DNA from 3 places in the Desemzia sp. C1 genome. Region 3 is predicted to be linked to each of the others. Evidence: predicted binding sites of a transcription regulator. Region 3 holds the regulator's gene; each other region holds the start of a gene.
What was found. The regulator LexA, encoded in region 3, represses DNA repair genes until DNA is damaged. The targets are predictions, from matches to a motif close to CNAACANNTGTTNG.
Positions count from the first base shown of each region.

Region 1: uvrB (excinuclease ABC subunit UvrB) is a predicted target of LexA. The motif match lies at 3,187-3,200, and genes of this name have one in related genera.
Region 2: LMF32_RS10575 (replication-associated recombination protein A) is a predicted target of LexA. The motif match lies at 1,304-1,317, and genes of this name have one in related genera.

Region 1 covers NZ_JAJIZP010000003.1:2,359,619-2,365,175, reverse strand. Annotated here, with positions in the region: gene LMF32_RS11850 (DNA internalization-related competence protein ComEC/Rec2) at 1-1,453, shown strand, start outside; gene holA (DNA polymerase III subunit delta) at 1,517-2,563, shown strand; gene rpsT (30S ribosomal protein S20) at 2,714-2,968, shown strand; gene uvrB (excinuclease ABC subunit UvrB) at 3,258-5,243, shown strand; gene rpsO (30S ribosomal protein S15) at 5,416-5,557, shown strand, end outside.
Region 2 covers NZ_JAJIZP010000003.1:2,086,782-2,092,338, forward strand. Annotated here, with positions in the region: gene LMF32_RS10575 (replication-associated recombination protein A) at 1-1,205, opposite strand, end outside; gene gshAB (bifunctional glutamate--cysteine ligase GshA/glutathione synthetase GshB) at 1,534-3,819, shown strand; gene LMF32_RS10585 (hypothetical protein) at 3,824-4,942, shown strand; gene LMF32_RS10590 (cysteine desulfurase family protein) at 4,968-5,557, shown strand, end outside.
Region 3 covers NZ_JAJIZP010000003.1:2,507,551-2,513,107, reverse strand. Annotated here, with positions in the region: gene LMF32_RS12550 (DegV family protein) at 1-207, shown strand, start outside; gene recJ (single-stranded-DNA-specific exonuclease RecJ) at 348-2,681, shown strand; gene LMF32_RS12540 (adenine phosphoribosyltransferase) at 2,719-3,231, shown strand; gene lexA (transcriptional repressor LexA) at 3,301-3,924, opposite strand; gene LMF32_RS12530 (DUF896 family protein) at 4,150-4,392, shown strand; gene tkt (transketolase) at 4,494-5,557, shown strand, end outside.

The DNA of each region.
Region 1 (5,557 bases), 150 kb from region 3:
TGCTGCGCGATTCACTATTCGAATTTCTACTCTTGATGTGTGGTCCATGACGTTGATCGCAGCATTGATGATAGACCCTTATCAAATCAGCAGTGCAGGGTTTCAATTGAGTTATGGATTGAGTTTGCTGCTGGTCCTGTTTTCTAAGACTTTCTTGGTGTCGCGGTACAATTATTGGACGCAAAATCTGCTGATTTCATTTGTGATGACTGTCGCTTCAACTCCGGTTTTGATGTTCCACTTTTTTGAGTTTCCTTGGATTGGAACGATAGCGAATCTTTTGTTCATCCCGTTTTTTTCATGGGTATTGATTCCGTTACTGATTTACCTAGTTCTTTCTTTTCTGATATCAGGCACGACATTTTTTGAACTGCTGCTTAACATTTTAGAGACCGTGCTGTCTTTTCCTGGATGGATTGCTTCGTGGCTATCAAAAATCCCGTTTAACCTTATCGTAACCGGAAAGATTCCGGTGTTTTTAATGGGGATTTTTTGTGTGGCTTTGATTCTATGGTTTATGTCTTTAGAAACAAGGAAACACCGGAAGAAAGCTTTGTTTGGAGCTGCTGCTGTTTTTTTAGTGGCTGTCCAATATCAAACCTATTCTCCATTTGGTGAGGTAGTGATGATAGATGTTGGACAAGGAGATGCTTTTTTGATCAAGGAACCTTTTGGTCAAGGCAATCATTTGATTGATACAGGAGGAATGATTTCGTTCGGGACAGAAGAGACGTGGATGCAGAAAGAAACTCCTTCAACAGTCGCTAATCGACATGTTTTACCGCTGTTAAAAGCTAAAGGAGTCAGGAAGTTGACCACTGTTTTTGCAACTCATGGTGATGCTGACCACATTCAAGCATTGAAAGAAATTGCTGAGGGAGTAAAGATTGAAGAAGTGGTTTTCCCGACAGGTACAGAAAAAAAAGATCTTTTTCGAGAAACAGCGCAAATTTTGCAAAAAAAATCCATCACTTTGACAAGCGTAGTGGCTGACAAGAAAGCTCCTGTTAAAGTGAATTCTTTTTTGTATGTGCTATGGCCATTTGAAGCTGGAGAAGGGGAAAATAAAGATTCGTTAGTATTGTATGGTCAAATTGGAGCGTACAAATGGTTATTTACTGGCGATTTAGGTGTAGAAGAAGAGCAAAAACTGTTGGAAGAGTACCCTAATTTAAAGGTTGACGTTCTCAAGGTGGGGCATCATGGAAGCCATACTTCTTCCAGTGAAAGCTTTATTCGCCAAATTGATCCGGAAATTGCTTTGATCTCTGTTAAAAAAGCAAATCAATTTGGCCATCCTCATGATGAGGTAATTGGCTTGCTTGAGATAGAACAGGTCAAAGTTTTTCGTACGGATTTAAATGGAGCTGTTCATTACCAATACTTTCCATTTGAACCCAAAAGGCACTCCGTGGATTTTCGAACGATTTTGTTAGAAGATGAAAAGTTTTAAACAACAGTAAAAATATACTTGCTTTCTAAGGATTCAATTTGTACGATTAAGAGGATATGGAAAGTGGGGAAGAAGTTGAACTATACAACTGAACTAGCAAAAATCAATAAAAAAGAATTTTCTTCTGTATATGTGGTGTTAGGGACAGAAGCTTATTTGGCAGATAATTTAAGGAAAGCTTTTATAGCCAATGTGCTTTCCTCTGATGAAATGGATTTGAACTTTAGTTCATTTGATATGGAAGAAACACCTTTGAGCACAGTCTTGAATGACGCAGAAAGCATTCCTTTTTTTGGCGACAGACGTTTGGTGTTTGTGAATCGACCAGCTTTCTTAACGGGAGAAAAAACAAAACAAAAAGTAGAACATGACATTGATGGGTTGATGGATTACTTAGACCATCCATCTCCCTCAACCGTATTAGTCTTTTTTGCGCCGTACGAGAAGTTGGATCAGCGGAAAAAAATCGTTAAAAAATTAAAAAAATCCGCTGCATTCATCGATATAGCAGCGATGTCTGAACAAGATACAAGAAAATATCTGAAAGACACCATCGCCAACGAAGGATATACGATCACTCCGGAGGCTTTTGACCTGATGATTCAATTGACTGATGCTAATCTGACTACGGCTATTGGAGAATTGCCTAAACTCTTTTTATATGCATTAGAGACTAAAAAAATTCTTAAGCCGGCAGTGGAAGAATTGATCTCCAGATCTTTAGAACAAAATATCTTTGCTTTAAATGAAATGGTCTTAAAAAAACAAGTTGGACCGGCATTGGATTTGTACCAAGATCTATTGCTGCAAAAAGAAGACCCGATTAAAATAAACGCCATTATGACCAGTCAATTCCGCTTGTTGATCCAAGTGATGATTTTGTCCAAGCAAGGTTTCCAGCAAAATGAAATAGGACAAACATTAAAAGTGCATCCTTACCGTGTGAAATTAGCCAGTCAGCAAATCAAGAAGTATAATGAACAAACGTTGACTCAAGCCTTTGAAGGATTAATAGAAGCAGAATATCGCTTGAAAACAGGTCAAGGAGATCGGAAAATGCAGTTTGAATTGTTTGTTTTGCAGTTTGCACAAGGAATGGCGAACCGATAGGACGGTTTTTGAAAGAAACTTCTCTCCTATCAAGTAAAAAAACTTTACAGTTTAATATTGCATTCAGCAGTTTCATCCGGTATAATAAACGATGTTGAAATAATTTTACAATTATTTTAGTTGTTATACATGGAAAGAGGGGTGTACTAAATGCCAAACATCGAATCAGCAATTAAACGTGTTCGTACTGCCGAAAAATCAGCAGTTCAAAACAATACTAAAAAAAGCTCAATGCGTACTGCTGTGAAAAAATTTGAACAAGCAGCTGCAGCTGGAGACAGCAATGCAAACGCTTTGTACAACAGCGCAGTTAAAGCAATTGATATGGCTGCATCTAAAGGATTAATTCACAAAAACAAAGCAGCTCGCGATAAATCTCGTTTATCAGCTAAATTAGCTAAATAATCCACTAAATTGGGTCTGGTCGTCCAGGCTCTTTTTTGTTGCTTAAGAAGCGATAATGCCAGCTGTTTACCATCTAAAAAAAACTCTTTTCATCAGATCGTTCTGATGAAAAGAGTTTTTTTGACTGTCTAGAGTCTTAAACAACCGCCTGCCGTTAAAGTTTCATTTTTGTGAATACTACATCAGTTCCTTTTAGGATCCACGCTCTCTTGCTTGTAAGAACATATGTTCAGTGATAGAATGAATAGAGAACTTTGGTTTGCGAGTTATGCAGAAGTGAGGAGATCATATGGCAGAAAAACAGTTTGAATTAGTTTCTCAATATCAGCCTGGCGGGGATCAGCCTGAAGCGATTAGACAATTGGTCGAAGGACTCAACGCAGGTGTCAAAGAACAGACATTACTTGGTGCGACCGGTACAGGAAAAACCTTTACTGTATCCAACGTTATTCAAGAAGTAAACCGACCAACTTTGGTTATTGCCCATAACAAAACGTTGGCGGGTCAATTATATAGTGAGTTTAAAGAATTTTTCCCAAATAATGCAGTAGAGTATTTTGTTAGTTATTATGATTATTATCAACCTGAAGCGTATGTGCCTCAAACGGATACGTTTATTGAAAAGGAAGCCAGTGTAAACGATGAAATCGATAAGTTGCGTCACTCTGCGACAAGTTCATTGATTGAACGACGAGATGTTATTGTAGTCGCTTCAGTATCGTGTATTTATGGATTGGTCAACCCGTTAGATTATAAAGAATTTGTTTTATCTCTAAGGGTCGGAATGGAGATCAGTCGAGACGACATGTTGCGGAAACTGATCGATATGCAATTTGAGCGGAATGACATTGATTTTCAACGTGGCCGCTTTCGTGTCCGTGGAGACATTGTCGAAATTTTCTTGGCTTCTAGAGATAGTGAAGCTGTTCGAATCGAGTTTTTCGGAGACGAGATCGAGCGCATTCGAGAAGTAGATGTATTGACGGGTGAGGTTAAAGCAGATGTAGGATTTGTAGCCGTCTTCCCTGCAACTCACTTCGTGGCGAATGACGAACAAACTCGTCATGCAGTAAAAACGATTCAAGCAGAATTAGATGCCAGACTAAAAGAATTGAGAGCGGAAAATAAATTATTGGAAGCTCAGCGCTTGGAACAACGAACCAATTATGATATTGAAATGTTATTGGAAATGGGATATTGCCCAGGTATTGAGAACTATTCCAGACATATGGATGGAAGAAAACCTGGAGAAGCACCTTATACATTGTTAGATTTCTTTCCAGATGACTCTTTATTTGTCGTGGATGAGTCTCACATTACCATGTCGCAAATACGCGGGATGTACAATGGTGACCAAGCGAGAAAGCAACAACTGATCGATCATGGATTCCGGTTGCCCAGTGCATTAGACAACCGACCTTTGCGATTAGAAGAATTCGAGAAACATGTCAATCAAATCATGTATATCTCAGCTACTCCAGGACCTTACGAGTTGGAGCGGACAAACGGTGTTGTAGAACAAATCATTCGTCCGACTGGGTTGTTGGATCCTGTGATTGAGATCCATCCAATCGAAGGACAAATTGATGATCTGATTGGGGAAATAAATGAGCGCATTGAGAAAAATGAGCGAGTCTTCATCACGACATTGACAAAGAAAATGTCCGAAGATTTATCAGACTATTTAAAAGAGATCGGCTTAAAAGTAGAATACTTGCATAGTGATGTAAAAACGTTGGAAAGAACAGAAATCATTCGTAACCTGCGTTTAGGCGTATTTGACGTCCTAATTGGTATCAACTTGCTGAGAGAAGGGCTGGATGTGCCGGAAGTATCATTGGTAGCAATCCTTGATGCTGACAAAGAAGGTTTCTTAAGAAGTGAACGTTCATTGGTTCAAACGATCGGGAGAGCAGCTCGTAATGAAAATGGGAAAGTTATTTTGTATGCAGATAAGATAACAGACTCTATGCGGTATGCGATCGATGAAACAGAAAGACGTCGTTCAGTGCAAATGAAATATAATGAAGAACATGGAATCGTACCAAAAACAATCATAAAAGAAGTGCGCGATTTGATTTCGATCACCACCGCAGTTGAAGAAGAGAAAGAGATTTCTGTAGCTCAAATCTCTAAATTAAACCGAGAAGACAGAATCACTCTGATTGAAACGATGGAGTTGGAAATGAGAGCCGCAGCCAAAGAATTAGACTTTGAAAAAGCCGCCAATTTAAGAGATACGATTTTAGAAATCAGAGCAGAATACAACATTTGACAGTCCGTTGTTATTTCAAATGAAATAACAGGATTAACAACATTAGTACTTGCATTTTAGAATAAAGTTCTGTAATATTTAGATGTGCGATAAGCACGTACCTTTTACTTGGTTGTACGAGTCACCAACGACTACTCAGTAAAAGGAAAAAAACAGAAAGAGGTGTTTAGAAATGGCTATTTCTAAAGAACGCAAAAACGAAATCATTACTCAATACGCAAGACACGAAGGAGATACTGGTTCTCCAGAAGTACAAATTGCTGTATTGACTGAAGAAATCAACCACTTAAATGAGCATGCACGTACTCACAAAA
Region 2 (5,557 bases), 420 kb from region 3:
ACATCTTCATATTTTCCGGTATGATTCGGATCGAAGTAACGTGCGTTTTTGAGTTTATCAGGCAAGTATTGCTGATCTACCCAAGCACCAGGATAACTGTGCGGATACTTGTAATCTACACCTCGTCCTAACTTGCTGGCTCCGCTGTAATGAGAATCTTTCAAGTGGTCAGGCACATCACCGCTTTTTCCATTACGTATATCGCTTATGGCAGCATCAATAGCTGAAATACTAGAATTGGATTTAGGGGATAAGCACAAATCGATCACAATGTTGGCTAAAGGTATTCTAGCCTCTGGAAACCCGATGCGTTCTGCAGCTTGAATCGCTGTGACTGTTCTGGAACAGGCTCCTGGATTCGCTAATCCAATGTCTTCATAGGCAATCACCATTAACCGTCTGGCTATAATCGGCAAGTCTCCAGCTTCGATTAAACGCCCTAAATAATGCAATGCGGCATTAACGTCACTTCCTCGAACCGATTTTTGCAACGCTGAGATCACGTCATAATGAGCATCTCCATCTTTGTCGTGTGTCAAAGCTTTCCTTTGTACGCATTCCTCGGCGACTTCAAGAGGAATATGAATCACACCTTCAGAATCAGGTTGCGTTGATTTAACCGCTAACTCTAAACTGTTTAAAGCACTTCTTAGATCACCGTTCGTTGCTCGAGCAAAATGCAATAGAGCCGGTTCGTCAATGTTCACTTGATATTCTCCTAGGCCATTGGCAGAATCTTTTAGTGCACGTTCCATGGCCATTTTGATTTCTTCAATAGAGAGAGGTTTCAACTCGAAAATCTGTGCTCGACTTCTAACAGCAGGGTTGATGGCAATATACGGATTTTCCGTCGTCGCTCCAATCAAAATGATTCGTCCATTTTCTAAATGAGGAAGTAAAAAATCTTGTTTTGGTTTATCCAAGCGGTGTACTTCATCCAGCATTAAAATTACTGAGCCGCTCATTTTAGCTTCTTCTGCAACGATTTGCAGGTCTTTTTTTGAATCTGTAGCAGCGTTCAACATGCGAAAAGCATATTTAGTGGATCCCGCTATGGCACTGGCAATACTAGTTTTACCAATTCCTGGCGGCCCATATAAAATCATGGAAGACAACATTCTGGCATCTACCATTCGTTTAATGATTTTTCCTTCGCCTACTAAATGACTTTGTCCGACAATCTCATCAATATGAGTAGGACGCATTCTAAAGGCCAGTGGTTTATTCGTCAATGTGAATTCTCTCCTCGCAGAAAAACTTTTATTTAGTATATCATGTATAATAAAGAGTTTCTATTTTATCGCAAACGTTTGTTCACTTCAGGCAGTAATTTAGGCGATACATCAAACGAAAAATGGTCATTCACTAAAAACTACATTAAAAAGAAATAAATATATGAAGATAGCCCAAAAGAGAAATCAAATTGGGTCGCTTTTTTTTAGGAACTTTGCGATAATAGTTTTGACAAACAAAATTTCTCACTTAAAATAAGTAATCAAGAGAAGTTGTTCAGGAAGGTAGTGTCAACACATAATGCAAACAATCAAACAAATGATGAAAGACCACTCAATCAAACCAATATGGAACAGTTCTGTAATCGGTATTGAAAAAGAAGGTTTACGAGTTAAGAAAGATGGAACACTAGCAACAACGCCACACCCGACTACACTTGGAAGCAGAAGCTTTCATCCCTATATTCAAACAGACTTCAGCGATGTTCAATTAGAGCTGATCACACCGCCGTTGACTGGAGCTAAAAGCATTAACCAATGGCTGCCGGCTTTGCATGATGTGACGTATCATTCGATGAATGATGAAGAATGGATCTGGCCGCTTAGTATGCCAGGGAGCTTGCCTGAGGAAAAGGATATCCCGATCGCACGATTGGAAAAACGTGCAGATGTGGCATACCGAGAATATTTAGCAAAAGTTTACGGTAAGAAAAAACAAATGCAAAGCGGTATCCATATCAATTTTGAATTTGATACAGCTATTTTAAATGCTTTATATGAAAACCAAACAGATATCACGTCAAAAGAAGACTTTCAGTCTGCTGTTTATATGAAGCTGGCTCGAAATTTCTTGCGTTACCGTTGGATGTTAAGTTACTTATTCGGCGCTTCGCCGACTGTGATGGAAAACTTTTATCCATCAGATGTAGCTGTCCCAGAACACTATGCACGCAGTTTGCGTAATAGTCATCTAGGGTATACGAATGATGAAGAAGTCATCGTTTCTTACGAATCATTAGAAGCTTATGTAGAGAGTATCCAAACGTTAGTTTCTTCAGGGGCATTATCAGAAGAGCGGGAGTTCTATTCTCCGATTCGTCTACGTGGTACGAAACAAGTCAAAGATATGCTCAATAAAGGGATTGCCTATGTTGAATTGCGCAACTTTGATTTAAATCCGTTCACTTCTTTCAGCATCACAGAACAAGATCTTGTTTTCGTGAAGATGTTCTGTTATTTGATGATTTGGTTGGATGAAGAGACTACAGCCGTAACCTCTAAAACCGGTGATGAAAAAAATCATTTGACGTCTGTAGAACATCCTAAAGAAGTTTCACAGTTTAAAGAAGAAGGACTGGCTCTATTAGATGAAATGCAGCAAATGGCTGTTCACTCAGGATATGAAAAAGCTGAAGCAGCTGTAGCATGGGCTAAAGAGTTGTTCGAGCACCCTGAAAAGACTTTATCTGCTCAAATTATGGATGGGATAGAAGCAGAAGGGGACTACATCGCTTTTGGGATGAAACTAGCTCAACAATACAAACAAGAAGCTATGGAAAAACCGTATCAACTAAGAGGGTTTACTTCTTTAGAAATGTCTACTCAATTATTGATCCATGATGCTTTGCAAACAGGCATCACAGTAGACGTGATCGATGAGCATGACCAATTTGTTAAATTGAGCTATGGCAATCATGTAGAATACGTAAAAAATGGAAACATGACATCTAAGGATACGTATATTTCTTCTTTGATTATGGCGAATAAAACGGTCACTAAAAAAATCCTGGCTGAAAATGGGTTCCATGTACCAGGCGGCGGAGAATACCAAACAGTTGAAGAAGCGCAAAATGATTTTTGGCGCTACCAACATAAAGCTATCGTGGTTAAGCCCAAGTCGACCAATTATGGAATAGGAATCTCCATTTTTAAAAATGGTCCTACACATGAAGATTTCAATCAAGCTGTAAAAATTGCTTTCAAAGAGGATTCCTCTGTATTGGTAGAAGAATATATAGCTGGTACAGAATACCGCTTTTTTGTTGTAAATGATCATGTTCCTGCTGTTCTTTTAAGAACGCCAGCCAATGTCATTGGCAATGGAGCAGCAACAGTCAAAGAATTAGTAGATGAAAAGAATCAAGATCCTTTACGGGGAACTCACCATAGAGCTCCTTTAGAAAAAATCGTCCTTGGTGAGATAGAACAATTGATGTTGAAAGAACAAGGCTATTCCACAGAGAGCATTCCTGAAAAAGGAACGGTCGTTTATTTAAGAGAAAACTCCAACATCAGTACCGGCGGAGATTCGATCGACGTAACAGATGAGATGCACGACAGCTATAAAGAGCTTGCTGTAAAAATGGCAGAAGCGATTGAAGCAAATGTAACAGGAATTGATTTGATCATTCCGGATCTGACACAACCAAGTACTATCCAGAATCCTGGTTACACTGTCATCGAAGCCAATTTTAACCCGGCTATGCACATGCATGCTTATGTATATAAAGGAAAGAATCGCCGTTTGACAAAAGAAATCTTGATTATGCTGTTTACTGAACTGTCAAAAACAATTAAAAGGGAGTGAAGCTGTGAAAGCTAAGGATATATGGAATATCTGCTGGCCTCTACTCCTGCTTCTTGCAGCAGAGACTCTCATTTTGTTCATTGATGTAGATATACAGCCTTATTTCTTCAGTCTGCTATTACTGTACATCGTCCTTTCTTTTCTTCTTCATATGGTAGTGCATGAATTAGGGCACCTTGTTTTTGGACTGCTCACTGGATATACTTTTCTGTCGTACCGTATTTTTAGTTGGTCGATCATCAAAGTAAATGGTCGTATAGTGCTTAAAAAGCAAAAACAGAATGCAGCTTTAGGACAAGCCTTGATGGTCCCGAATGAAAAATGGGATCCTGAAAATTATCCGTATCAATTGTATATGAGCGGAGGATTGATATTCAATGCTGCAGCTTTAGTCATAGCTGTGGTGTTGTACCAGTTATCCGTTTTGCCAATGATACCTGTCTTAATCTTTTCAGCAATAGCTGTATTCTTCCTCCTTTCAAATGGCGTTCCTAGAGAACTGAACGATGGAGCAGTATTGAAAAAAGGCCGCCAAAAAAAGGAATACCGAAAAATGATGTATCATCAATTATGGACCATTTATTACTTGTTTAATGGGAAAGCACTAACTCAATTGCCGTTAGAATCTTTTGAGCGTTCAGTATCGATTCCTCTGGAAGACCCTTATACAGTTTATGTCATGCGCCTTAGTTATTATAAAGAGCTGTCTGAGTTTAGATTTGATTCAGCTTTTGAGATTTTAGAACAGCAATATGAAGCGGTCGATAAGCTGACTAATTATGATAAAATCATGTTGAAAGCTGAAAAGTTGTTTTGTTTAAGTATTCAACAGCGTGCAACAGAAGCAAAAGAACTGTTTCAAGATGCAGAAATACAAGCTTTCAAAGACCGAGAGTTTGTCACGATTAAAAGAGTGCTGGCTGCTTACTTCCTTTTTGTTGAAGTGGACTCGAAAAAAGCTTTAACATTTGTAGAAGAAGGCTTGAAATTGATCCAGACAGATGTGCTGGATCCTCAAATAAAAACAGAAGAAATACTATTGCGGTGGTTGGAAAAAAGCGTTAGTGAGAGAAAAGAAGGGCTATTGTTCAACGAATCAAAGAGTGATACAATTTTGGAATAAAAAAACAAATGAATGAGAGGATAACATGGAAAAAATTTATTTAGATCATGCAGCTACGAGCCCAGTTCATCCTGAAGTGGCCGAAGTAACGTACGAAATGATGAACAAACACTTCGGAAACGCCTCAAGTATTCATGGATTCGGACGCGACAGCAGAAGAATATTGGATCAATCAAGAATGGTTTTTGCTAAGAGCATCGGTGCTAAACCGATGGAAGTTATCGTGACGAGCGGTGGGACGGAAGGCGACAATACCGCTATTATGGAAACAGCTATTTCACGTCAACACGAAGGAAAACACCTTATTACGACTATGGTAGAACACCATGCAGTCATTCGCCCGATGGAACATTTGGAAGCATTGGGATTTGAAGTCACTTATTTACCCGTTGATGAAACAGGACGAGTAAATCCTGAAGATGTGCAACAGGCTTTACGTCCAGATACTATTTTAGTTTCTATCATGTATGGCAATAATGAAGTAGGTACATTGATGGACATTGCAAGAATTGGAGAGATCATCCACGAAAGCGAAACTGCAGCCTATTTTCATACTGATGTAGTACAAGCTTATGGAACAGAAGATATTGATGTAAAACGCGACCACATTGATTT
Region 3 (5,557 bases):
GAGTTCGCGAACAAAGCTAAAAAGTACGATGTAGCTGTTTGCTATGCTGGAACAGAAACGAAAAAAATTATCGATACAATCGCTGAAACAATGAAAGAAATGTTGCCGAATATCCGTGATTTTTACTATGAAACCCTCAGTCCTGCATTGGGTGTGCATACAGGACCTGGATTGATCGGTATTGCGATAAGTCAATTAGAAGATTAAGCAGTGTCAAGACTGTAAAGAGACAGGGAGTAGCCTTGTTCTTTTTACAGTTTTTTTATTTGATCGTAAAGCTTTCCTGCTCACTCTTCTATCAATCAAACCGCTAATTTGATATACTGATAGAGTTGGGAGTGAAGACTGTGATTAAAGCTCGTATGAAATGGAAATTAGTAAATGAAGAACAACATAAACCGCTCATTAAAGAACTAGCTGAACAACTGTCTTATTCGCCGTTGTTTATTTCGCTGTGTCTGCAAAGAGGGTTAGACACCGAAGAGAAAATAAAAAGTTTTATTCAACCTACAGAAGAAGGCATACACGATCCTTTTTTGATGCATGACATGGAACGGGCAGTTGAACGCATCATGATGGCAGTAGAAAACGGAGATAAAATCATTATTTATGGAGATTATGATGCAGATGGTGTGACAAGTACGTCTGTATTGTTGGAAACTCTTGAAATGATTGGGGCAAACGTGGATTTCTATATTCCGAATCGCTTTACAGATGGATATGGGCCTAACACAAAAGCTTTTAAAAAGTTGATCCAAGAAGGCTGCCAGTTGATTGTTACTTGCGACAATGGGGTCTCAGGACATGAAGCGATTCAAAAAGCGAATGAATTGGGTGTAGATGTCATCGTGACGGATCACCATGAATTACCTGAGCAGCTGCCACAAGCATTTGCTGTGGTTCATCCGCGTCACCCTGAAGGCCATTATCCATTTGGAGACTTAGCAGGTGTAGGAGTGGCTTTTAAAGTAGCTACTGCTTTGCTGGGTGAAATGCCTGTAGAGTTATTGGATTTGGTCGCTATAGGAACGATTGCCGATTTAGTTTCTTTACGAGACGAGAACAGAGTCCTAGCTATGCAAGGAATCGAAGCATTGAAACAAACACAACGCATAGGCTTAAATGCGTTGTATGAGATCGCTAATGTGAATAAAAACGATTTAAGTGAAGAATCCGTCGGGTTTATTATAGGACCTAGACTAAATGCACCTGGACGACTAGGCGATGCTTCGCCGGCTGTAAAATTATTGACCACATTTGATGACAGTGAAGCCCAATCGATTGCTCAGTTCATTCAATCAAAAAATGAAGAGCGACAAAAATACGTTAAGCAAATCACCGATGAAGCGTTTGACATGTTGGAAGAAATCGATACAGAAACCAATGTTTATGTACTAGCGAAAGAAGGATGGCATGAAGGCGTATTAGGAATCGTAGCCAGCAAAGTTGTTGGGAAGACCGGTAAGCCTACGATTGTTTTAAACATCGATCAAGCAAATGGAACGGCTAAAGGTTCGGGCAGAAGTGTACAAGCCTTTCATCTGTATGAAGCATTAGATACTGTGCGCCCATTAACAGCAGCTTTTGGCGGTCATCACATGGCTGCAGGACTAACTGTACCGCTGGAAAACATTGAGAAAATTCAAGCGAAATTAAATGAATATGCAGTTACACAGCAAGTGGCTGGAGAAATGGGAGAAGAAGTCCAAATCGATAAGGTGCTTGAGATAAGTGATTTAACGGTTGATGCAATTGAAGAAATCAATCAGTTAGCCCCATTTGGCACCGATAATCCAAAACCGACTTTTTTATTGGATGATGTTGAAGTTCAATCGATTCGAAAAATCGGAGCGGATGGTACGCATTTGAAGATGTCTGTGCAACTTGATCAATACCTTTTAGACAGTATTGGTTTCGGGTTTGGGGAGTTAGTAGATAAGATTCCTGAGAAAACCATGTTGTCTACTATCGGAAAATTGGAGATCAATGAGTGGAACGGAGCAAGAAAATTGCAATTCCGAGTGGAAGATGTAGCTGTAAAAGGGATTCAATGCTTTGATTATCGTGGAACTCAGATACCGGAAACTCTATGGAAGAATGAGCAAGCAGATTTTGTGTTTTTTGATCCTGAAAATCATATGCGTTTCAAGGATAAAATCCATCATTCCAGTAAGAGCCACAATGTTCAAACTCGAAAAGAAGCTAAAGAATTCAAAATGGAAAATAAACATCTTGTACTGGTCGACTGTCCACCATCTATGACGATGCTTTCGTTAGTGCTGGAAGACAATCAGCTGGAGAATATTTCCTATTCTTTTTATAGTTCATCTAATGACTATTTAGAAGGAATGCCGAGTAGAGAAAAGTTCGCTGAAACGTATAAGTTTATTCGTTCTCATCAAAACATTGATGTAAAAAATCAACTGTCAATTTTAGCGAAGACATTAAATATCAAAGAAAATCGATTAATTTTCATTATACAGGTGTTTTTTGAAGTCGGATTTGTTAAAATAGACAATGGACTTTTAAATCAAATCGAAAACCCTGAGAAAAAAGATTTGACTCAAGCCCTAACTTATCAAAAGAAATTGCAACGAATTAGTGCAGAAGAAAAATTAGTGTATAGTCACTCCTGGGAAGTAGATAAGTGGCTATTGCAACAATTATCCACTGGCGAATAATATACTTATTCGACTAGTGAACGGAGGACAAACGAAAATGGATTTAAAAAATTATATTGCTGATGTAGAAAACTTTCCTGAAGAAGGAATCATCTTCAGAGATATCTCACCACTAATGGCGGATGGCGAAGCTTATCGTTACGCAACTAACGAAATCGTGAAATACGCTAAAGATAAAGGCGTAGAAATGATTGTTGGACCTGAAGCACGTGGATTTATCGTAGGATGCCCAGTTGCTTATGAACTAGGAATCGGATTTGCTCCTGCTAGAAAAAAAGGGAAACTTCCTCGCGAAACAGTAGAAGTGAACTATGGTTTAGAATATGGACAAGATACATTACAATTACACAAAGACAGCATTCGACCTGGACAAAAAGTTTTAGTGTGTGATGATTTATTGGCTACAGGCGGAACGATTGCTGCTACTATTGAATTGATCGAGTCATTAGGCGGAGTAGTTGTAGGAACAGCGTTCATCGTTGAATTGAAAGACTTGAAAGGCCGCGATAAAATCAAAGGCTATGATATTTTAGCACTTGCTGAATATTAAGATAAAAACAAAAAAATAACCTCGAGAGCTGTTCAAACAGTTCTCGAGGTAATTTTTTTAGAAAATGGATTAAGATACATGGCTGCGGTATAAACCAACCACTTTTCCTAAAATGGTTACTTCATCCAATAGAATAGGGCTCATAGAATCGTTTTCTGGTTGAAGTCTGTAATGATCTTTCTCTACGAAAAATCGTTTGCAGGTTGCTTCATCTTCAGTAGTCATTGCGATAACGATGTCTCCGTTGTCTGCACTGGACTGCTTTCTGACGATCACTTCGTCTCCATCAAGAATACCTGCATTGATCATGCTTTCTCCTCGAATGGTCAACATAAACAATGCGCCATTTTCGTATTCTAAGCTTGGAGGGATAGGGAAGAAGTCTGTTGCCTCTTCTACAGCTAAAATAGGTTCACCGGCTGTAACCGTTCCTAATAGCGGAATTTTATTCATTCCCACTCCTAATTGAGTCAATCCTTCAACGGTTAATTCGATTGTTCTTGGTTTACTAGGGTCACGTTGGATGTAACCATTTTTTTCCAAACGAGATAAATGTCCATGGACTGTTGATGTTGAAGACAATGAAACGGCTTGTCCTATTTCTCGAACTGTTGGCGGGAAGCCTTTTTCTTTTACTTGTTCATAAATATATTGCAGTACTTCTAGTTGTCTGGATGCTGGCGTTTTTTTCATAATAGGATACACCTCAATTCTTATTTACTCTTGTTGATAGAATAGCACAAATAGAAACGTTTTTCAAACAAACGTTCGCCTTTTAAACAAAGAAATGAAATAAAAGACAAAAAAATCTGCGCATTGTTTTTATAAAGCTCTTTTTCATACACAAATAGGACAATAAAGGCTGAAATATAGCTGTGTTTTTGGTATATTGGGTAAGTAAAAGAAAGGATGAATAAAATGTTGCCAAAAGATCAAATCAAACGAATCAATGAATTAGCAAAAAAATCTAAAACTTCTGAAGGGTTGACCATGTCAGAACAAGTAGAGCAAAAACAATTACGTGAAGCTTATCTAGAAGCTTTTAGAGGCGGTATGAGAAACCACATAGAAGGTATGAAAGTCATGGATGAAGAAGGAAATGATGTAACGCCTGAAAAAGTGAAAAAAATTCAAAAAGACAAAGGTTTGCACGGCAGATAAATTTAATGCAAAAAGTTCACCATTTAAGTGTAAAAAATGGTATGATATAAAAGTAATGTAAGCATTTTATTTAGTTTGAAAATTGAAAGGAATGATATTTTTTGTTCGATAAAGTAGATCAATTAGCTGTAGATACCATTCGTACGTTAAGTATTGACGGAGTGCAAAAAGCCAACTCCGGACACCCTGGTTTACCAATGGGTGCTGCACCAATGACATATGTTTTATGGAGCAGACATTTAAAAGCAAATCCTAAAAATTCTCACTGGGTAGATCGTGACCGTTTTGTTCTTTCTGCTGGACACGGTTCTATGATGTTATACAGCATGCTTCACTTAGCTGGATACAAAGTGTCGATTGATGATTTGAAAAATTTCCGTCAGTGGGAAAGCAACACTCCAGGACATCCTGAAGTTCATTATACTGATGGTGTTGAAGCTACAACTGGTCCACTTGGACAAGGTATCGCAAATAGTGTAGGTATGGCGATGGCTGAAGCTCATTTAGCGGCTACTTACAATAAAGAAAATCATACGATTGTTGACCATTATACTTACGCTTTATGCGGTGATGGCGACTTGATGGAAGGTGTTTCTGCTGAAGCAGCAAGTTTAGCAGGACACCTTAAATTAGGTAAATTGATCGTTTTATATGATTCCAATGACATCTCATTAGATGGACCGACATCTAAATCATTTACAGAAAACGTTGGTCAACGATTTGAAGCTTACGGATGGGAACACATCTTGGTAAAAGATGGAAACGATTTGGAAGAAGTTAATGCAGCTATAGAGAAAGCAAAAGCTAATCCTGATCAACCATCATTGATTGAAGTGAAAACTGTTATCGGCTTCGGTTCTCCGGGCGCTGGTTCACATAAAGTCCATGGTGCTCCATTAGGTATCGAAGGCGTTGAAGCAACGAAAAAGGCTTACGGATGGGAAGGCGAGGACTTCTATGTACCAATGGAAGCACAAGCTCGTTTTGAAGAAATGATCGTAGATCCTGGTGCGGAAGCTGAAGAAAAATGGAATAAAGCATTCGAAGCTTATCGTCAAGAATTCCCTGAACTAGCTCAACAATTTGAAGCTGGATTCAATGGCGAGTTACCAGAAGGATGGGACAAAGATTTACCTGTATATGAAGAAGGAGACGCAGCAGCAGC